One region of the Brevundimonas sp. Marseille-Q4549 genome, then DNA from elsewhere that is predicted to be linked to it. Evidence: predicted binding sites of a transcription regulator. Region 1 holds the regulator's gene; the other holds the start of a gene.
The links. The regulator HrcA, encoded in region 1, represses chaperone genes, less so after heat shock. The targets are predictions, from matches to a motif close to GTTAGCANTCNNNNNNNNNGANTGCTAAC.
Positions count from the first base shown of each region.

Region 2: a site for HrcA is predicted at 4,896-4,924, ahead of groES (co-chaperone GroES). Genes of this name have one in related genera too.

Region 1 covers NZ_CDRHXG010000001.1:591,162-601,891, forward strand. The annotation lists gene ACWPV3_RS03030 (DUF3857 domain-containing protein) at 1-2,058, opposite strand, end outside; gene ACWPV3_RS03035 (hypothetical protein) at 2,139-2,660, opposite strand; gene rph (ribonuclease PH) at 2,689-3,414, opposite strand; gene hrcA (heat-inducible transcriptional repressor HrcA) at 3,531-4,592, shown strand; gene grpE (nucleotide exchange factor GrpE) at 4,589-5,224, shown strand; gene ACWPV3_RS03055 (dienelactone hydrolase family protein) at 5,226-6,125, opposite strand; gene purH (bifunctional phosphoribosylaminoimidazolecarboxamide formyltransferase/IMP cyclohydrolase) at 6,273-7,877, opposite strand; partial or broken gene ACWPV3_RS03065 (heparinase II/III family protein) at 7,959-9,398, opposite strand; gene rpe (ribulose-phosphate 3-epimerase) at 9,725-10,390, opposite strand; gene ACWPV3_RS03075 (RsmB/NOP family class I SAM-dependent RNA methyltransferase) at 10,438-10,730, opposite strand, start outside.
Region 2 covers NZ_CDRHXG010000001.1:774,758-785,487, forward strand. The annotation lists gene ACWPV3_RS03930 (hydroxymethylglutaryl-CoA lyase) at 1-194, opposite strand, end outside; gene ACWPV3_RS03935 (ArnT family glycosyltransferase) at 191-1,891, opposite strand; gene ACWPV3_RS03940 (glycosyltransferase family 2 protein) at 1,990-2,742, shown strand; gene groL (chaperonin GroEL) at 2,840-4,486, opposite strand; gene groES (co-chaperone GroES) at 4,538-4,825, opposite strand; gene ACWPV3_RS03955 (hypothetical protein) at 5,127-5,591, shown strand; gene ACWPV3_RS03960 (DUF4260 family protein) at 5,643-5,786, opposite strand; gene pgi (glucose-6-phosphate isomerase) at 5,783-7,390, opposite strand; gene ACWPV3_RS03970 (hypothetical protein) at 7,485-7,961, shown strand; gene ACWPV3_RS03975 (protein-disulfide reductase DsbD family protein) at 7,966-10,137, opposite strand; gene ACWPV3_RS03980 (OmpA family protein) at 10,212-10,658, opposite strand.

The sequences.
Region 1 (10,730 bases):
CTGGGCGATAGCCGCCAGATGATCGCCCTGATCGTTGAGCGCGTAACCGCGACGAAGCGCGGCCTCCGGATCGCCTTCGGGCGGGGTCTCCAGGGTTTGACGGTCCGTGGCCGTCATCACATAGCCCGGCCTCACCCGCATGGTGGCCTTCAGGTCCTTGAACCGGTCCATGTTCGACTGTTCGGCCCTGACCTCCGTCGCCGTCGCATAGGGTCGAAGGGTGATGGACCCCCGATCGGTCACCAGCCGGTTTCCGTTCCGCTGAACGGTGCGGAAATAGCGGGTGGCGCCCGCCTCGACCTCGTAGGGCTCTACCGAGAACTCGATGTCGTCCCGGCCTTCGGGGAGGATGACGACGGTGCGGAAGGAGCTGAAGCCGGGGAAGTCTTTCGCGTAATCCGCGTCCTTGAATCGCTCATCGGCGTTCAGGTCGAAACCCTGCCATGTGACGTGAGCCAAGGGGATGTTGATCGGCCCGCCGCTCCAGTCGAAGACCATGCGCGCCGTCGCGCTGGCGACGAACTCATGTGTATCCTCGCGGTATTCCCATTGGCTTCTTACGTCGGAGACCTCGCCGCTGCTCTTCAGCAGCGTCTTCCATCGCTCATCGTAGAGCCGCGTCAGTTCGGTCGTCGGCGCCTGCGCCGCGACGGCCTGCATTTCGGTGGCGCTGTCACCCCGATCGATATCGGTGATCGTGACCCGTGCGGGGCTGTAAACGCCCTCCGACAGGTCGATCTCGACCGTCATGGCGCCCATGGGACGCGAGGGAAGGCTGAGCGGAACGCGCTCCAGACGCGCGCGCTCGGTGATGGGCAGGATGTATTCGTGAACCAACGGCGCATCCGGCGTCAGGCTTCGATCCCCGATCCGGGACCCGTCCATCAGATAGGTCTGCTGACCGATCCGCGCCTTGACGATCACATGATCGAACACGCTGACCATTGGCAGATATTGGTCGAGCGGCAGATTGTTTGAGGAGACCAGCACTGGAACCGCGTCGATGTCGAGCGCTCGCAGCAGCGCCACCAAAAGAACGGTCTTGCCCTTGCAGTCGCCCTGACGGCTGGTCCAGACGTCCTGAGCCGAGGTCGGCAGCCAGCCCCCTTCGCCAAGCGTCAAGGCCATGTAGCGCACCTCGTCCTGAACCAGCCTCAGGGCCGCCAGGGCGCGTGCTTCGGGAGTGGGGTTCTCGGACTTGATACGTTCCAGGCTTGCGGCGAGATCTGGCGCGTCCGGCAGGCGCTCTGCCTGATCGAAGGCCGGGCGCACATGGTCGGCGATGGCGCCCCATTGCGGTATGCTGCTGACCTGCCAGCCGTAGTCCGGAAGCGATCGAGGTGCGATGTTGATCGGGTACGCGTCTCCGTTCGTATCCGTCATGCGATAGGTCAGGACCTTGAAATCGTCCTTCTGGAGGATCGGCGGAAGCTCGGCATGGCGACCGACGCGGGTTTGCACCGCCATGGAGGACGGCCAGCTCAGAGTCGTTACGCCAAGGTCGACCGGCAATGCAGAGCGCGAATAGCCGATCGCTTCCAGGGGATTGCCGAAGACGTCAAACTGGGTGCGCAGCGAATAGGCGAAGTCGATCGTGTCGCCCACGCGGATGTCCGGGTTGATCAGGAGGCCGGTCAGAATTCCTGTGATCTGCTGCGACTTCTCCAGACCCGCCTCCCGGCGAAGGATGGTGAAGTCGGTCTTCTCCAGAATGTCGGTGGTTTCGCCCGCGCGGACAATGCGGGCGTGATGGACAGTGGGCGTTTGGAAGGCCGGATTCCACTCCAGGCTCAGCCGCGACGCCTGTTGCAGCCCCAGGGGCGACAGCACCTTGAGTCGCATGTGGACATAGGTTTCCGTATGGTCCCCAAAGGCCCTCGCATGGCTTTCGACGACTTCGTACCGAAGGGGCTGCGTTTGACTGTCGGGCCTGTTGGAGCGGTGCGGCGCGACCTCGGGAAGCCAATCCGGCGCGGGGCCGCGCTGAATCGTTTCGCCGGCGATCGCCGATGTGCCGACCAGCAAGGCCCAGACGACCAGCACCAACCCTCTTTTCAAGGCTATCCCTCCCCGACGGAATCCGCTGTTATCTGCGTAGCAGATCGCCGACGCGAAAGCATAGAGACGCGGTCAAGGCTTCAGGATTTGCAGGCGGCGGGCGGGTTTCCGTCGCGGGCCCACAGTTTGCAGGATCGGTCGATCTCGCCCTTTATCAGATCGCACGGATTGGCGGCGTTGCAGGGCGGATGGGTGGCGGGGCTGACCTGGACGCAGCGTTCGACCAGGCGGGCGGCGGCGCTGGCGCCGATGGCGTCACGGCAGGCGACCTCGCTGACCGGCACGCGAACCGGCGCCATGTCCGGGCCTTCCGGAAGGGTGGCCTGCGGCTCCTCGGCCGGCGTTTCGGCAGGCTTGGCCTTTTCGGGCGCGGGCGTCGCGGAAGGAGGCGCCGGGGCCGGCGTCTCCTCAGGCGGCAGGGGCACGGCGTCGATCACGTCGGACGGCGCGGCGCCTGGGCCAGAGGCGCCCGGATCGGCCGGGCCGGACCTTTGACAGCCCGCCGCCAACAGGACGCAAGCGGCCAAAGGAAGCCACACGGCCGGGATCGAGGAGATGCGACGCACGGGCTGGCCTCCGGTCAGGATCGAGGCGGCGACCATGCCCGCCCCGAGGCGCAGACGAAACCCCCTATCGCTTCACCGCCGCCAGGGCCGCCTTCTGCAGGGCGAACAACTCGCCGCAACCGACCTCGGCCAGGGCGAACAGCCGGTCGAACTCGGCCCGGGTGAAGCCCCGCTTCTCGCCCGTCGCCTGGATCTCGACGATCTGGCCCGCGCCGGTCAGGACGAAGTTGGAATCCGCCTCGGCCTGCGAATCCTCCTCGTAATCCAGGTCCAGCACCGGAACGCCGTCGCAGACGCCGCACGAGACCGCCGCCACCTGGTCCAGGATGGGGTCGGCCTTCAGCACCCCTTCGTCGCGCAGATAGGTCAGGGCCGAGGCCATGGCGACCCAGGCGCCCGTGATGGCGGCGGTGCGGGTGCCGCCGTCGGCCTGGATCACGTCGCAGTCCAGCACCACCTGACGTTCGCCCAGCGCCTTCAGGTCCACCACGGCGCGCAGGGACCGGCCGATCAGCCGCTGGATCTCCTGGGTGCGGCCCGTCTGTTTGCCGACGGCGGCCTCGCGCCGGCCGCGGGTATGGGTCGCACGCGGCAGCATGCCGTATTCGGCCGTGACCCAGCCCTGGCCCTTGCCGCGCATCCAGCCGGGAATGCTCTCCTCGACCGAGGCCGTCACCAGGACCTTGGTGTTCCCGAAGCCGATCAGGCACGAGCCCTCGGCGTAGCGGTTGACCCCCGTCTCGATGGTCACGAGGCGCATCTGGTCGTCGGTGCGTTGCGAATGGCGCATGAGCATGATCCCTTGGCGGCCGGACCCGAAGTGTAGAGGGCCTTGGAAGCGGCAGCGCCGCTGCTTATCCTGAAAGCGTGAGCCTGTATGCCCCCAAACCGCCGCCGTTCGACGGCCTGTCGCCCCTGACCGGGTTGGCGGGGTTGGACGCGCGCGCCCGCGACATCTTCCGCCGCATCGTCGAAAGCTATCTGGAGACCGGCGAGCCGGTCGGGTCGCGCACCCTGTCGCTGGGCGGGGTGGCCCTGTCGCCCGCCTCCATCCGCAACACCATGCAGGATTTGACCCTGGCCGGCCTTCTGGTCGCGCCCCATACCTCGGCCGGGCGCATTCCGACCCATGCGGGCCTTCGCCTGTTCGTCGACGGCCTGCTGGAGATCGGCGATCTGACCCAGGAGGAGCGACGCGAGATCGATGGGCGCCTAGCGGGGCGCGGTCGCAATTTCGAGGCGGCGCTGGACGAGGCGTCCAACCTGCTGTCCGGCCTGGCCGGCGGCGCGGGCGTCGTCTCCAGCCCCGTACGCGACGCCGGTGTCAAACATGTGGAGTTCGTGGCCCTGGGCGGGGATCAGGCCCTGGCCGTCCTGGTCGCCGACGACGGCACGGTCGAGAATCGGATCATGAGCCTGTCGGCGGGCGTCACCCCTTCGACCCTGCAGGAGGCGTCCAACTTCCTGAACGTCCGGCTGCGGGGCCGCCCCCTGGCCGAGGCGCGGCGCGAAATGGCCCAGGAGCTGGAGGTCGCCCGGCGCGAACTGGATCAGACCGCCGCCCGCCTGGTCGAGGATGGATTGGCCGCCTGGTCCGGCGGCGTCGAACGCGAACGCGCCTTGATCGTGCGGGGCCGCGCCAATCTGCTGCAGGACGGCGAGGGCCTGGCCGACCTGGAGCGGGTGCGCGTCCTGTTCGACGATCTGGAGCAGAAGGAGCAGTTGATCGGCCTCCTCGACGGGGTCGATTCCGCCCAGGGCGTGCGTATCTTCATCGGCGCCGAAACACGGTTGTTTTCACTTTCGGGTTCCGCCGTGATCGCGGCGCCCTATATGAGCGGCCGACAGCGGGTTCTGGGCGCCATCGGCGTGATAGGACCCGCAAGACTGAACTACGCCCGTGTCATTCCGTTGGTGGACTATACCGCCCGGGTGCTGGGCCGAATGCTGGACGGGAAAGAAACGTGAGCGACAGACCCCTGAACGACACTTCCGAAACCCCGGCCGCCGATGCGGCCGAGACCGACGCCGAACACGGGCTGAACGCCCATCCGGCCGACGGTCTGGCGCCGCTGGACGCCGTAATCGCCGAGCGCGACGAGTGGAAGGACCGCGCCCTGCGCGTCGCCGCCGAGATGGAGAATCTCAAGCGCCGCGCCGAAACGCAGCAGAACGACGCGCGCGCCTTCGCCATCCAGCGGTTCGCCAAGGACCTGTTGGGTGTGGCCGACAATCTCGAACGCGCCCTGATGGCCGCGCCTAAGGACGCCGAGGGCGCCACCGCCGGCCTGGTGACGGGTCTGGAAATGACGCAAAAGGCCCTGCTCCAGGCGTTCGACACCAATGGTCTGAAGCTGGTGAAGCCCGAAGCGGGCGAGGCCTTCAACCCCCACCTGCATCAGGCCATGATGGAGCAACCCTCCGACACCGTGCCGGGCGGGGCGGTGATCCAGACCATGCAGTCCGGCTTCGAACTGTTCGGTCGCACCATTCGCCCCGCCATGGTGGTGGTCGCCGCCAAGGGATCGGGCGCCAAGGCCGCCAACCCCTACGACGCCCATCCTGCCTCCGACGGCCAGACCTTCGACGGCAAGGCCTGAATCAGGCCTTCAGAGTCCGGTCAAAGATCGCCAGCATTCGCCGCCATCCGTCTTGGGCGTCGGGCTCGACGTAGCTGGCGCGATAGTCGGCGTGGAAGCCGTGCGGGGCGTCGGGATAGACGACGATCTCGCTGTGGGTCTGGCCCGCGCGGGTCAGGGCCTGGCGCATCCGCTCGACGCTGGCCACGGGGATGCCCTGGTCCTGGCCGCCGTAGAGGCCCAGAACCGGCGCCTTCAGGTCGTCGGCCAGATCGACCGGCCAGGGCTGGCCCGAGGCGATCTGCACCGGCGTGGCGTCGGGCGCGGGCGCCAGGCGGCCGTACCAGGCCACGCCCGCGCCCAAGACTGCGAAGCGGGCGGCCGCCTGCCACACCACCTTGCCGCCCCAACAGAAGCCGGTGATCCCGACCTTGTCGTCCCTCGCCCACAGTTGCTGGCTGGTCCAGTCCAGGGTCGCGGCGATGTCGCCCATCACCTGTTCGTAGTCGGCGGCGCCGACGATCTGCATGATCCGGCCCATGTCCGACAGGGGCGCGGGGTCCTCCACCCGCACGAAGAAGGCGGGCGCCACGGCGGCGTAGCCGGCCTTGGCCAGGCGGCGGCAGACGTCCTTGATATAATCATGGACGCCGAAGATTTCGGACACCACGATCACGACCGGGAAGGGGCCGTCGCCGGCGGGGCGGGCCACATAGGCCGGCAGGTCGAAACCGTCGGGCGCGGGATAGCGGACCTCGGCCGTGACCAGGCCCGCCGAATCCGTGGTGATCGGCTTGGCCTCCTTCGCCAGGGCCGCGACGGCGTAGCCCGAGAACAGCAGGCCGCCCAAGGCGCCGACCGCCCTGCGGCTGAGCTTCAGATCGTCGGCGGTCTGGCCTTCGGGACGGATCAGAATGGTCATGGGCGGACGCTCCAACACGGGAAAGCGGTCAGAGCATCACGGCCATGTTCCAACGTCCAGTAACGTTAAGGCGCGTCGCAAGCGGAAAGAGCGGCGCTCAAGCAGCGGGCGACCGCGTCGGGAGCGTTAGCGCCTCTCTTTCCAGAATTAATGCCGGAAGACCCGCACGCCGGTGAAGGCCATGGCGATCCCCTTCTCGTCGGCGGCGGCGATGACCTCGTCGTCCCGAATGGAGCCGCCGGGCTGGATCACCGCCGTGGCCCCGGCCGCGACCGCTTCCAGCAGGCCGTCGGCGAAGGGGAAGAAGGCTTCGGACGCGCAGGCCGAACCTTCCGCCAGCGAATGGGCCAGACCCTTGGCGTCCCCCGCCTCCTTGGCGCGGATGGCGGCGATGCGGGCGCTGTCGCGTCGGTTCATCTGGCCGGCGCCGATGCCGGCCGTCTGGCCGTCCTTGGCGTAAACGATGGCGTTGGACTTGACGTGTTTGGCCACGGTGAAGGCGAACAGCATGTCCTGAATCTCGGTCGGCGTCGGCTGGCGACGGGTCACGATCTTCAGGTCCGACGGCTTGATCAACGACCGATCACGGGATTGGACCAGAAAGCCCCCGGCGACCGAGCGGAACACCTCGCCCGGACCGTGCGGGTCAGGCAGGCCGTCGGTGATCAACAGGCGCAGGTTCTTCTTGGCGGCGAAGACGGCCTTGGCCTCATCGTCGGCGCCGGGCGCGATGACGACCTCGGTGAAGATGCCGGTGATGGCGCGGGCGTCGTCGCCGTTCAGCGGGCGGTTGACCGCGATCACCCCGCCGAAGGCCGAGACGGCGTCGCATTCCAAGGCGCGGGCGTAGGCTTCGGACAGGTCCTTGCCCACGGCCACGCCGCAAGGATTGGCGTGTTTGACGATGACGCAGGCCGGAGCCTCGAACTCGGCGACCAGTTCATAGGCGGCGTCGGCGTCGGCGATGTTGTTGTAGCCCAGCTCCTTGCCCTGGACCTGGGTGGCGTAGGCGACGCCCGGGCGGCGTTCGCCGGTGCGGTAGAAGGCGCCCGTCTGATGCGGGTTCTCGCCATAGCGCAGGGTCTGGGCCAGGGTTCCGGCGATAGACTTGCGGGCCGGGGCGGCGTCCTCCAGCTGGGCGGCGAACCAGGTCGAGACGGCGGCGTCATAGGCGGCGGTGCGGGCGAAGGCGCGGGCGGCCAGACGCTTTCTCAGCGCCAGGTCCGTGGCGCCGTCGGCCTTCAACGCCTCGACGATCAGGCCGATGCTCTCGCCGTCCACGGCGACGGCGACATGGCCGTGGTTCTTGGACCCCGAGCGGATCATGGCCGGGCCGCCGATGTCGATGTTCTCGATGGCCGCCTCGAACCCGCCGCCCTGCTCCACCGTCTTCTCGAACGGATAGAGGTCGATCCAGACGATATCGATGGGGCCGATGCCGTGTTGATCCATGGCCTCGGCATGGGTCGGGGCGTTGCGCACGCCCAGCAGGCCGCCGTGCACCACCGGATGCAGGGTCTTGACCCGGCCGTCCATCATCTCGGGAAAGCCGGTCAGGTCCGCCACGTCCTTGACCGGCAGGCCCAGCGTTTCGATGGCCGCCTTGGTGCCGCCGGTCGAGACCAGTTCGACGCCCAGATCGTGCAGGGCGCGCGCCGCCTCTTCCAGCCCTGCCTTGTCGGAAAGGGAGATCAGGGCGCGCTGCGGCTTCACCTGATCGGGGGCGGGCGGAAAGTCGGGAGCGGCGGGCATGGGGGGGGGGGGCCCGCAGGGCCTGTCTCTTTCAGCCGCCTCGCCGCTGGCGCCGGCCGGGCTGAGCTTCCAGCGGACCTTGGTCTCGGCGTCGGTGCGGGCCGAGCCGCGCACCACGATCTGAAGACTGCGCCGCGTCAGGCCGGCGTCGATATGGACGCTGGGCTCCACCGCCAGATCGGGGCCGTCGGTGCGGAACCACCAGCCCCGCCCCGAGCCGCCGCGCAGCAGGATGGATCGCTTGTCACGCGCCAGGGACGCCTGCACGCCCGGCTCCAGCTGGAAACGGATGGCGTAGGGAGAAGCGATCGGACGCACGACCTCCCGACGGCCGGGCGTGGGGAACAGCCGTTCCTCGGCCCGCAGTTCGTCCAGTCGCTGATCCAGATAGAGGCGGCGCTGATGGGTCAGGCCGAAGGCTTCGGTCCAGCCGTCGTGCTCCATCTCCAGCCAGACGGCCCCGTCGCCGGCGCGCTGATCGTGGGTCACATGGATGGGCGGTCCGACCAGACGCGGACCCAGAAGCTCGCCCTTCCAGCCGCCCAGCGGCTCGTTCAATGATCGTTCGCCCAGGGTCAGGGTCGAATGGGCGGGCGTAAGCCGCAGAGCCTGGCGGTCGGTCGCCGCCGGCGTCCAGCCCGATCCGGTGAACAGCCGGTCCTTGCCGCACAGCACCTCCAGCGCCAGCGGCTGGGCGCAGGCGGTCGCCCCCCAGGCGCCATGGGCCGGGCCGGCGATATCGGCCACCACCGTCAGCAAGGCCCCGGCGACGCGGGACAGACCGGCTACGACGCCCGTCGGCGCGGCGTCTTCGACGGCCTCGTCATGGGCGCGGGCGGCGGCGACGCGGGCGGCGCTGGACGGCCCTCCGCCCTGGAAACTGGCCAGACGGCCGTCCGGCAGGGTCAGCAGGCGAAGACCCCGCGTCAGCCGGGCGATGGCCTCCGACACCGGATCGGGTGTCGGTTCCGAAAGCTGCGACAGGGCGTCGTCCAGGGTCAGCAGATCCAGCAGCCGCTCCAGCCCCGCTTGCGGACTGCGCGAGGCGTGGCCGCCGTCGGGCAGGACGGTGGTCTTCAGGGCGGCCGGCAGGGCGGCCAGGGCGCGCCGACGCAGGCCCTGACCCGGAGATCCGGCCAGGACGCAGCCGCCGATGGCCGCGGCGGTCAGCCGCTCGGCCTTGGTGGCCAGGCCGCCGGGCGGGCGCAGCAGTTGCCGGGTCTGGCGCGCCAGACTGTCGGCCAGCTTCAGCCGCTCGGCCTCGGTCGCCACCGCGCCCATGCGCCGCGCCGCGCAGGCCAGGTTGATCACCCGGCGGGGCAGGATGTCCGGTCCCCAGGCGAAGGGCGACCAGCGCGCGAAGGCGTCCACCCAGCCCAGGGTCAGGCGCAGGGCCTCGCGCGCGCCGCGATCCCCCTGGGCCATCAGGGCCGGCAGCCAGTTGAAGGCGTGCAGTTCGACCGCGAAGGGCCGCGTCGGGCTGGGGCGGTTCCACGGATCGGCCGGGGGTTCCACCTCCATCGATGCGCCGGCCAGAATGAACCGACCGACCAGAAACCCCTTGCCCGGCGCCGGATCGTGGGGCCGGAAATCGCGCGGCGTCGAGGCGAAGGCCGTGACCTTGCCTCCGCCCAGGGTCAATCCGTAGCCCGGCAGGCCGTAAAGCTCGATCCACAGCTGCCGCGTCGCCAGCCGGCCCAGGATGGCGGGCCACAGGCCGGGGCCGACCGCCGCTTCGCCTGAACGCACGGGCGTGCGGACCGGGGCGCCGGGCAGGCCCGGAATCTGACCCGGCGCGATATCGGGCGCGGCGTCCGACCCGCGCGGCGCAAAGGGACCGATCGGGCTCACGCGGCGCCCGGACCGGCCTTCAGGGCCGCGATATTGGCGGCGTAGTCGCCCTTGAACACGAAGGAGCCGGCGACCAGGGCGTCCGCCCCCGCCGCGACGCAGGCCGCCGAATTGGCCGAGGTCACGCCGCCGTCCACCTGCAGATGGGCCGCCGATCCGGCACGATCCAGGATGGCTCGGGCGGCGGTGATCTTGCGCAGGGAGGCGTCGATGAACTTCTGCCCGCCGAAGCCGGGATTGACCGACATGATCAGCACCAGATCGACCAGATCGACCACCTCTTCCAGCACCGACAGAGGCGTGCCGGGATTGAACACCAGACCCGCCTTGGCGCCCAATTGTCGGATACGGCCCAGGGTGCGATGCACGTGCGGCCCGCTTTCGGGATGGACGCTCAGGATGTCGGCGCCGGCGTCGCGGAAGGCCTCCAGCCACGGATCGACCGGCGCGACCATCAGATGAACGTCGAACGGCAGGGCCGTGTGCGGCCGGATCGCCTTCACGACATCCGGGCCGATGGTGATGTTCGGCACGAAATGGCCGTCCATCACATCGACATGGATCCAGTCGGCGCCCGCCGCGTCCAGCGCACGCACCTCTTCGCCCAGCCGCGCGAAGTCGCTGGCGAGGATGGACGGGCAGATCAGGGGAGAGACGGCCATGGCCTTGGGGATAGGACGGCTTGCGGGCGGGAGCAAGGCGCGCCCGTTCAGGAAACCCGTTCCAGCCGTGCGGCGAAGAAGCCGTCCAGACCACCGTGTTCGGCCCACATCGAGGGAAGGATGCGCAGCCAGCCTTCGGGCGTCAGGGCCTCGGGCGGCGCGCCGACGGCGGCCGGGTCGGCGGGAACGGTGCGAAAGGCCGGGTTCCGGCGCAGGAAGGCGATGATCTGGGTCTCGCCCTCCTCGCGCTCCAGCGAGCAGGTGCAATAGACCAGACGCCCGCCCGGCCCGACCCGTTCGGCGGCGGCGTCCAGCAGGCGGTGCTGCACATCGGCCAGCT
Region 2 (10,730 bases), 180 kb from region 1:
GCCATGACCGCTTCAGCGCCGGCCATCTGGGGCACATATTTCGGATGGACGAAGGAGACGGCCTCGATGCGTCTGGCGCCGGCCGTCTCCAGCCGTCGCACCAGGTCGGCGCGCATGGCCGGTTCCAGAACGGCCTTCTCGTTTTGCAGGCCGTCGCGCGGTCCGACCTCGACGATCTGGATGAAGCGGCTCATCGGTCGGCGCCCGCACCGGCGCCCGCCGCCGCGCCTGAAACGGGTCGGGGCGGCGGGGCGTAGACCGTCAGGCTGACGTCGTCGCCTTCCGAATAGTTGTGGCCCCGCACCGTGCCGACCGCCCGGCCCGACACGCCCAGCCGGGCCGAGGCGGCGCGGAAGGCGTCGGCGTCGCGCGCTTCCACGATGGCGGGCCGTCCTTCGGCCAGGGCCTCGGCCGCCCCTTGCGCGTCGGTCAGGTCGGTGTCGCGCCCGGTCAGGAAGACGAAGCTGGGCTCATGGAAGCCGGTGATGGCCACCGGTCCCGGCGTGCGGCCCTGGCGGGGATGCAGGTCGGCGGCCTCCAGCGTCTTTTCCAGCTGGGGCGCTATGGCCAGGGGACGCAGCTGGCGAATGGTCCCCGCCAGGGCCGCATGGGCGGTGATCCCGAAAACGAGCGAGGCCAGCAGCGCCGTGATCGACGCCCGGTTCAGCAGCAGGAAGGCCCCCACCAGGGCCGCCGCCGCCGCCGTCCCGATGGTCAGGGCCGCCCAGGTCTGGGCCGTGGAGGTGCCATAGACGGTCAGCCCATAGACGGTGACGCCGATGATCAGCACGGCCGCCAGAACCGCCAGGATCGCGCCGACGATCCGCGACGCGGTCCCGATCGGGCGGGCCAGGGCGGCCGCCGCCAGCAGGGCCAGGGCGCCGAAGGTCGGCAGGGTGTAATGCCACAGCTTGGTCGGGGCCAGTTCGAACATCAGCCATCCGGGAACCAACCAGCAGACCAGGAACCGGATCGCCGGCTCGGCCCGCCGGCTCCAGCCCGTCGATACGGCGGCCGGCAACAGCAGGGTGGACGGGAAGAACAGCAGCGGCGCCAGCAACAGATACATGCCGGGGAAACCCGAATGGCTCTCGTGCGCGCCGGCGATCTTGGGCGCCAGGTCGCCGCCTATGGCCTCGCGCCAGAAGCCGCCGTCGGTGGCGATGGTGATGGCGATGGCCCACGGCCCGACCATCAGGGCGACCAGCGGCAGGCCCCAGCCCCAGCCCAGCCGGCCCAGCCATTTGACGTCGCGGTCCCAGATCGACAGGGCCATGATCGCCAGGCCCACGACCAGAAGGCCGATCGGTCCCTTGATCAGGATCGACAGGCCCAAACCCAGCCAGAACAGCAGCTTGTGCGGTCGGATGGGCCGTTCGCCCGCCTGGGTCGCCATATAGATGCGCGCCAGGGCCGCCATGGCCAGGGTCGTGGCCCCGCACAGGACGGCGTCGGTCTTGGCGATGCCCGCCTCGGTCGACAGCAGGAAGGTGGTGCCTAGTATGGCCCCACCCAGAAAGCCGACGCGATTGCCGAACAGGGCCGTTCCCGCCCAGGCGGCGGCCCAGGCCGCCAGCGCGGCCCCCAGCAGGGACGGCAGGCGATAGGGGGCGATGTCCCGATCCTCGACGTCGGAGGTCAGGGCCACGGCCGCCGCCTGCAGCCAATAGATGCCGACCGGCTTCTTCCAGCGCGGCTCGTCCTGGAAGCGGATGTCGACGAAGTCGTGGCTTTCCAGCATCTGGGCCGTGGCCTGGGCGAAACGGCTCTCGTCGCGGTCCAGCGGCGGCAGCAGCATCAGGCTGGGCAGGCCCGCGACCAGGGTCAGGAGGGCCGCCAGGACCGGGCCGCGCCAACCGGCGATGAGGTGATCCAGGTTCGGAAGGGTCATGCGGCAGTCGTATCACGCCATCCGGCCCCGCCGGAAGCGGTCCTGATCGCGCGCGCGTCGCCGTTTCGCCGCGCCGGACGATGCGCTACAGAGCCGCGATGACCGACGCCGCCGTCTCCCCGCCCGAAACCGCCGCCCCGGACATCTCCGTCGTGGTGCCGGTGCACAATGAATCGGGGGCCGCCGTGCCCCTGGCGCGCGAAATCGCCGCCGCCTTCGCCGGCCGCTCCTATGAGATGATCTTCGTCGACGACGCCTCCAAGGACACGACCCTGGCCGAACTGAAGGCCGCCATGGCCGACCTGCCGCGCCTGCGCGTCCTGGCCCATGCCGCCAATGCGGGCCAGAGCCGGGCCGTGCGCACCGGCGTCCTGGCCGCGCGCGCGCCCGTCGTCGTCACCCTGGACGGGGACGGCCAGAATCCGCCTGCCGACGCGCCGCGCCTGGCGGACGCCCTGATCGCCGCTCCCGCCGACGTGGCCCTGGTCGGCGGCCGTCGCGCCAAGCGCCAGGATTCCAACGCCAAGCGCCAGGCTTCGCTCTGGGCCAACCGCATCCGCCGTCGCTTGCTGGGCGACGACGCCGACGACACGGGCTGCGGGCTGAAGGCCTTCCGCCGCGACATCTTCCTGCGCCTTCCCTATTTCGATCACGTCCACCGCTATCTGCCGGCCCTGATGATCCGCGAAGGGTTCAAGAACCAGTATCTGGACGTGGATCACCGCCACCGCGAGACGGGCCAGTCGAAATACACCAACTGGGGCCGCCTGCGCGCCTCGGTTTCGGACCTCCTGGGCGTCATGTGGTTGAAGACCCGCGCGCGCCAGCCCGGCGCGATCTCGGAGTTCTGATCGCGCCCGTCCCGTCGGCGGGAAGGCGGCGGCCAAAAGAAAAGGGCGGGGCCTTTCGGTCCCGCCCTTCTGCGTTTCAGCGTCGGATGGCTTGGACTTAGAAGTCCATGCCGCCCATTCCGCCCATGCCGCCCATGTCGGGGGCGCCGCCGGCCGAAGCCTTCTTCGGCGCATCGGCGACAGCGGCTTCCGTGGTGATCAGGATGCCGGCCACCGAAGCGGCGTCTTGCAGGGCGGTGCGGACCACCTTGGCGGGGTCGATGACGCCCATCTTGACCAGGTCGCCGTACTCTTCGGTCTGGGCGTTGAAGCCGAACGAGGCTTCACCGTTCTCCAGCACCTTGCCGACGACGATCGAACCTTCGACGCCTGCGTTTTCCGAGATCTGACGGATCGGAGCCTGCAGGGCGCGACGGATGATGTTGACGCCGGCGTTCTGGTCGGCGTTGTCGCCCTTGACGTCGGCCAGGATCTTCGACGCCTTCAGCAGCGCGATGCCGCCGCCGGGAACGATGCCTTCGTCAGCCGCGGCGCGCGTGGCGTTCAGGGCGTCGTCGACGCGGTCCTTCTTTTCCTTCACTTCGACTTCGGTCGAACCGCCGACGCGCAGAACCGCGACGCCGCCGGCCAGCTTGGCCAGACGTTCCTGCAGCTTTTCCTTGTCGTAGTCGGAGGTGGTGTCTTCGATCTGGCGCTTGATCTGGGCCACGCGGGCTTCGATCTCGTCCTTGCCGCCGACGCCTTCCACGATGGTGGTGTCGTCCTTGGTGATCGAGACCTTCTTGGCCTTGCCGAGCATGTCGAGCGTGACGCTCTCCAGCTTGATGCCCAGGTCTTCCGAGATGACCTGGCCGCCCGTCAGGATGGCGATGTCTTCCAGCATGGCCTTGCGGCGGTCGCCGAAGCCCGGAGCCTTGACGGCGGCGACGCGCAGGCCGCCGCGCAGCTTGTTGACCACCAGGGTCGCCAGGGCTTCGCCTTCGATGTCCTCGGCGATGATCAGCAGCGGACGGCCCGACTGCACCACGGCTTCCAGGATCGGCAGCATGGCTTGCAGGCTGGTCAGCTTCTTCTCGAACAGCAGGATCAGCGGCTCTTCGAGGACGGCCTCCATCTTGTCGGCGTTGGTGATGAAGTAAGGGCTCAGGTAGCCGCGGTCGAACTGCATGCCTTCGACGACGTCGACGGTGGTGTCGGCGGTCTTGGCCTCTTCAACCGTGATGACGCCTTCGTTGCCGACCTTGGCCATGGCCTGGGCGATCAGCTCGCCGATTTCGCTGTCGCCGTTGGCCGAGATGGTGCCGACCTGGGCGATTTCGGAGTTGTTGGAGACCGGCTTGGAGTTGGACTTGATCTCTTCCAGCACCAGGCCGACGGCCTTGTCGATGCCGCGCTTCAGATCCATCGGGTTCATGCCGGCGGCGACGGCCTTCAGGCCCTCCTGCACGATGGCCTGAGCCAGGACGGTGGCGGTGGTGGTGCCGTCGCCCGCCTTGTCGTTCGTCTTCGAAGCGACTTCGCGGATCATCTGGGCGCCCATGTTCTCGAAGGCGTCTTCCAGCTCGATTTCCTTGGCGACCGACACGCCGTCCTTGGTCGAGCGCGGGGCGCCGAAGGACTTCTGGATCACGACGTTGCGGCCCTTGGGACCCAGCGTCACCTTGACGGCGTCAGCCAGGACGTTGACGCCCTTCAGCATCTTGTCGCGGGCGTCGGTGTTGAACTTTACGATTTTAGCGGCCATGCGGGCTGCTCCTGTCTAGAGGATTTGACTGAGGAAACGGGACGTCGGCGCTTAGGACAGCACGCCCAGGACGTCGGATTCCTTCATGATGATCAGGTCTTCGCCGTCGATCTTCACTTCCGTGCCCGACCACTTGCCGAACAGGATGCGGTCGCCGGTCTTCAGTTCCAGGGCGTTGACCACGCCCTTGTCGTCACGGGCGCCGGGGCCGACGGCGACGACTTCGCCTTCCTGGGGCTTTTCCTTGGCGGTGTCGGGGATGATGATCCCGCCCTTGGTCTTGGATTCTTCTTCCACGCGCTTGACCAGCACGCGGTCGCCGAGCGGACGAAACGCCATCGGACTTCTCCCTCTTAACCCCGAAGCGGGGCGTTCTGAATACGGTGAGCGGCGCTCTCGCGATCGCTGTTTTGGCAGACGACCGGCAAGAGTGCTAACGCGTTCGGCAAGTAGGAGGGCCGAACCGGGGCGTCAAGGCGATCCCGACGAACAAAAATCGCATCCGCGCGGCTGGGCGCGATGAACCGCCGATGAACGGCGGCCTCCCGACGCGTTCAGGCGGCGCCCCCTAGAACGGTCTCCAACGTCATCGGGAAACCCGGCCGCCGGCCGGTTCGCCCCCGGAAAGAGGAGACAGCGTATGAAGACCTTCAGCAAAATCGCCGCGACCGCCTTCGTGCCGCTCATGGCCGCCACCGTGATGGCCGCCAGCCCGGCCGACGCCCAGAGCCGCTATCGCGACCATGATCGCGGCCGTGACGATTCGGCCCGCAACGCCCTGATCGGCGCCGCCGTGGGCGGCCTGGCCGGCGCCCTCTACGGCAACGGCGACGGCAACTACATCGCCGGCGGCGCCTTGGCTGGCGCGGCCTTGGGCGCGGTCGCCTCCAATCGCGGATCGGGCTGCGAATACTATCGCGGTGGTCAGTGCTACCGTAACCAGGGCCACTGGGAACGCGAGCACGGCATCAACAGCCGCGACTACGGCTATGACTACCGCTATGGCGGCCGCCAGGATTATCGTGACTACCGCGATTATCGCCGCGACCAGCGTTACGATCGCCGCAACTATGATCGCGACTACCGCTACGACCGCCGCTGGTAGGCGATCCAATCCCGTCAACCGAAAGGCCCGGTCCTCCGACCGGGCCTTTTGTCATGACGGACGGGTCTCTCGGGTACTGCCGACCAGGCCGAGGTGAGTGACCTCGAACGCCTCAGACGATTTCAGCCCATAGCCCAGCATCCGGTCGAGCCCGATATAGGCTAGCCGCTGCCAGCGCCCCGCAATCACGCTCATCGCATCAGCCGTGTCATCAGGGCGGCGGTGGATGGGTCCAGATCGGCGGACGGGCCGCCGTCCTGAACATCCTTCAGGATCGCCTTGGCCAGCACCTTGCCCAGTTCCACGCCCCACTGGTCGAAACTGTTGATATCCCAGATCACGCCCTCGACGAAGGTCTTGTGCTCATAAAGGGCGATCAGGGCGCCCAGGGTCCGGGGCGTCAGCCGTTCCATCACGATGGCGGTCGACGGGCGGTTTCCGGTGAAGGTGCGGTGGGTCGACAGACGTTTCGCCTCCTCGGTCGAAAGGCCCTGGGCCAGACCTTCGGTTTCGGCCGCCTCGGCGGACTTGCCCAGCATCAGGGCCTGGGCCTGGGCCAGGGCGTTGGACCAGAGGGGCGCCTCGGGCGCGTCCTCATGCGTTCGGGCCACGATCACGAACTCGGCCGGAACCACCTGCGGCCCCTGGTGGATCTGCTGGAAGAAGGCGTGCTGGCCGTTGGTCCCCGGTTCGCCGAAAACGACCGGGCAGGTCTGGCGCGTCACAGGCGACCCGTCGCGATGCACCCGCTTGCCGTTGGATTCCATCTCCAGCTGCTGCAGGAAGGACGGCAGGCGGCGAAGCGCATGGGCGTAGGGCGCCACCGTCCGCGCCCGCCGGTCCAGGCCGTCCACGTTGAACACCTGGGCCAGGGCCATCAGCACCGGCGCGTTCCTCTCCAGCGGCGCCGCGACGAAATGGTCGTCCATCGCCGCCGCCCCGGCCAGCATCTGTTCGAACGCCTCCCACCCCAGGGCGATGGCGCACGACAGGCTGACCGCCGACCAAAGGGAGTAGCGCCCGCCGACCCAGTCCCGGAACGCGAACGTCCGGCCGCAGCCGAAGGCCCGCGCCTTGTCCGGCGCCGCCGTCACCCCGATGAAGTGTCTGGCCAGTCCATCGGCGGGCAGGGCGGCGGCCAGCCAGGCCTTGGCCGCCTCGGCGTTGGCCAGGGTTTCCTGCGTCGTGAAGGTCTTGGACACCACCACCACCAGGGTGGTTTCGGGATCCAGGCCGGTCAGGGCCTCGGCCATGTCGCGCGGGTCGATATTGGCGACGAAGCGCAGGTCGATGGCCGGATCGAGCGGCCGCAGGGCGTCCCACACCAGGCGCGGCCCCAGGTCGGACCCCCCGATGCCGACATGGACGATGGCCTGGAACCGCTTGCCCGTGGCTCCCGTCTCGGCGCCCGACCGCACGGCGTCCGCATAGGTCTTCATCTCGGTGCGGACGGCGTCCACCTCGGCCGAGACCGGCTCTCCCAAGGCCTTGAAGTCGGCGCCGGGCGCCGCGCGCAGGGCCGGGTGCAGCACGGCCCGCCCCTCGGTCAGATTGACCGCCTCGCCCGCGAACAGGGCGTCGCGGCGGCCCTCCACCTCGCAGGCGCGGGCCAGGTCCAGGCAGGCGTCAAACGCCGCGCGGGTCCAGCTCTGTTTCGACAGGTCGACATAAAGACCCGCCGCCTCGACCGACATCCGGTCCAGCCGGGCGGGATCGGCCGCGAACTGGTCCACGATCCGGCTCTCGGCGGCCTCGGCGGCGGTCAGGTCGAAGCGCGTCCAGGCGGCGTCGCGGGTCATCGGCGGTCCTCGTCAAACAGGGTAAACACTCGTTTACGGTCGGGGCGTATGCAGGTTCAACGTCCCAGCGGACGCTGAAACAGGAAGTCACCTCATGTCCTGCGGCCTTGCTCTCACGATCGCCCTGTCGATGTCCAATCCCGCCGTCGCCCTGGCGGCCGAACAGCCTGCGGCGGTTCCCGGCGCGCCCGTCTCCGTGGCCGGGGAGCCGCTGTTCGCCGACATCATCGCCCGCTCGACGCGGCTGAAGACCATGGTCGACGGCTGGGCCGCCGCCAAGGCCGCGGACGACGCAGCCTTCTTCACCAGTCAGGCCTTCACCGGCTTCAAGGCCCAGGCCGACGAACTGGCGGCCCTGGACATGCAGGGGCATCTGATCCTGAAGGAACGCGGCACCGACGGCGATCTGAAATGCATCCTGCGCGGCATTTCCGAGGACATGCCCAAAAAGGTCGCGGCGGTTCAGGCGGCGGCCAATCCGGCCGAGCGCGCCACCGCCCTGTCGGAACTGTCCTATCTGCTGAACGACAATGTCGAGGTCATCACCGCCCCGCCGAAGCCGGAAGTCTGACGGCTCAGCCGCCCTTCAGCGCCTCGATCACCACTCCTTCGGTCAGAAGCTGGGGCAGGATTTCCGGCTCGGCCCGGCCGGGACGATAGACCAGATACAGCGGCACGCCTGAACGCCCGTGCGCCTGAAGTTCTCGGGTGATGGCGTCGTCGCGGCGGGTCCAGTCCCCCACCAGATAGACGGCGTTCGCCGCCCGGATCGCTTCGGCCACGCGGGGCGACGACAGGGCCGCCCGCTCGTTGATCTTGCAGGTCACGCACCAGTCTGCGGTCAGATTGACCAGAACGGGTCGGCCGGCGGCCGTCGCCTGGGCCACGGCCTGGGCCGACCAGGGCTGGGAGGCCAGGGCGGTCGCCGCTTCGGCGGTTTCGATGACCGCCGGTCGCTCTCGCGCCGCCATGGCCGCCGCCCCGGCCAGCATCAGGGTCAGCAACAGCGCCAGGGTCGCGGTCACGACGCCGGCGACCGCCTGCCGACCTTCGGCCCGGCGGGCCTGCACGCGGCCATAGGTCCAGCCGGCGAAGGCCAGCAGCAGACCGGCGGCCAGAAGGCCGGCCAGGGCCTGCCCCCCGCCCTGCTGGCTGAACACCCAGGTCAGCCACAGGGCGGCGCCGTACATGGGAAAGGCAAGGACGCCCTTCAGCGTCTCCATCCAGGCGCCGGGGCGCGGCAGGCGCGCCAGAAGCCCAGGCGACAGGCTGATCGCCACATAGGGCGCCGCCAGGCCCAGCCCCAGGGCCAGAAAGACCGCCAGAGCCAGGGGCCAGGGCAAAACCAGGGCCGCCCCCAGGGCCGCCGCCATGAAGGGGGCGGTGCAGGGCGCCGCCACCACCACCGCCAGAACCCCGGTGAAGAAGGCGCCGGTCGCGCCGGGCAGGCGGGCCAGAGGACCCGACCCCGCGCCCTGCAGACCGGCGCCGACATGGAAGACGCCGGACAGGTTCAGCCCGACGCCCAGCAGGATCAGGGCCAGGGTCGCGGTCACGCCCGGCGACTGCAGCTGAAAGCCCCAGCCGACGGCCTGACCGGCGGCCCGCAACGCCAACAGGATTCCCGCCAGCGCCAGGAAACTGACCAGCACCCCGACCAGGAAGGCCAGGCCGTCGCGGCGCGCGCGGGCCGGATCGTGGGCGGCGGCCGACAGGGCGGCGGCCTTCATCGCCAGCACGGGAAAGACGCAAGGCATCAGGTTCAGCACCAGCCCGCCCAGCAGGGCCAGGCCCAGGACGTGCAGCAAGCCCAGGCCGGCGGGCGCCGAAGCCGGCGCCTTGGTCGCTTCGCCTTCGGGCGGGGGCGCAAGCGGGCCCTTGCCCGTCGCCCCGTCCAGCGGCGGCCCCGGCTCGGCCGTGATCTCCCAGGCGCCCTTGTCGGTGGCCAGAACGCCCGACAGGGCGCCGTCCCCCGTCTCCCGCCCCGGCGCCAGCCTCAGGGTCAGGCCCTCGGGGCCAAGCTGACCCGACTGGCCCGCCGCATGGTCGATGCGACCGGGCTCGAACGGGAAGACATAGGCCGCGCCGACCGTTCCGCTCGCCAACGGCCCGCCCGTCGCGGTCAGGATCAAACCTTGTCCGTCACGCGTGACATGGGCCGTGATCCCGGCTGGCCGCGGCGCGGTCTCGACCGTCTTGCGGATCGCTTCGCCCCAGGGCCGCGACAAGGGCGCGGTTCCCTCGCGCACCGGCAGGGCCAGGGACAGGGTCAGGGGTTCGGGCACGCACATCCGGTCGCTGCACACCAGGAACAGCGCCTGGGCCGTCAGGGTCAGGATTTCGCCCGGTCGGGCCGTCGCAGGAACCTGGATCGGCACGGGCAGGAAGACCTTGCCCGAATAGCCGTAATTCATCAGGCCCAGCAGTCTCTGGCGCGTGGGCAGGGGCCACAGGATGGGATCGGCCTTCACCCCGGCCGGCAGGGTCCAGTCCAGGGTGGTCGCCCCGCCGGAATCACCCGGATTGCGCCAATAGGTATGCCAGCCCGGCTGAATATCCTGGCGCACCGCGACGACCACGGTGGAACCGGGCGTCGCCCACTGGGTCATGGGGACCAGTTCCGCTGCGATCCGTTCGGTTCTCTGGGCTCCGAAAGCCGGCTCGACCGCCGCCGAGGCGTGAACGGTCGGCGCCAGGACGGCCAGGATCAGGGCGGCGAGAAGGGCGAAGGGACGCAAGGCGGGCATTCCGAAAGGCGCGAGAAGCCTGCGGACCTTAGGCGCTTGCATCCCCTTTCGCCATCACGAGCGGCTGCGCGCGATCAGCGCGGGGCGACCTCTACGATCACCTCGGTGCGCCGCCGCAGCAATTCGTCCTGGCCCGAGGGCGTGACCGCGCCGGCGTCGCCGGCCGCCGCCACCTCGAACACCGGGGCCGGCATGCCGGCGCGGGTCAGGGCCTGGGCCACCGCGCGGGCGCGCTGCTGCGACAGGGTCATGTTGGCCTCTGACGCGCCCGTGGCGTCCGCCAGCCCCAACACCCGCACCTTGGCGACCCAGCACTGGCGCGCCTTTTCCGCGGCCGTGTTCAGCAACAGCTGCGCCGCATCCGTCAATCGCGCCTGGTTCTCCACGAAATAGACGTCGAACCGGCCCGACTGGCACCCGCTCTCGCCGACCACCAGGGACGACCGTTTCGGCGTCTGTGCGCACCCGACCGCCGCCAGGCCGATCGCCACCCCAACCACGCCCGCTTTGAAAACCTTCATGACCCCCTCCTTGAAACAGCCCCTCGGACACGAAAGGGGCGGCCCATCCTTCGACGCGCCGCCCCCGGAACT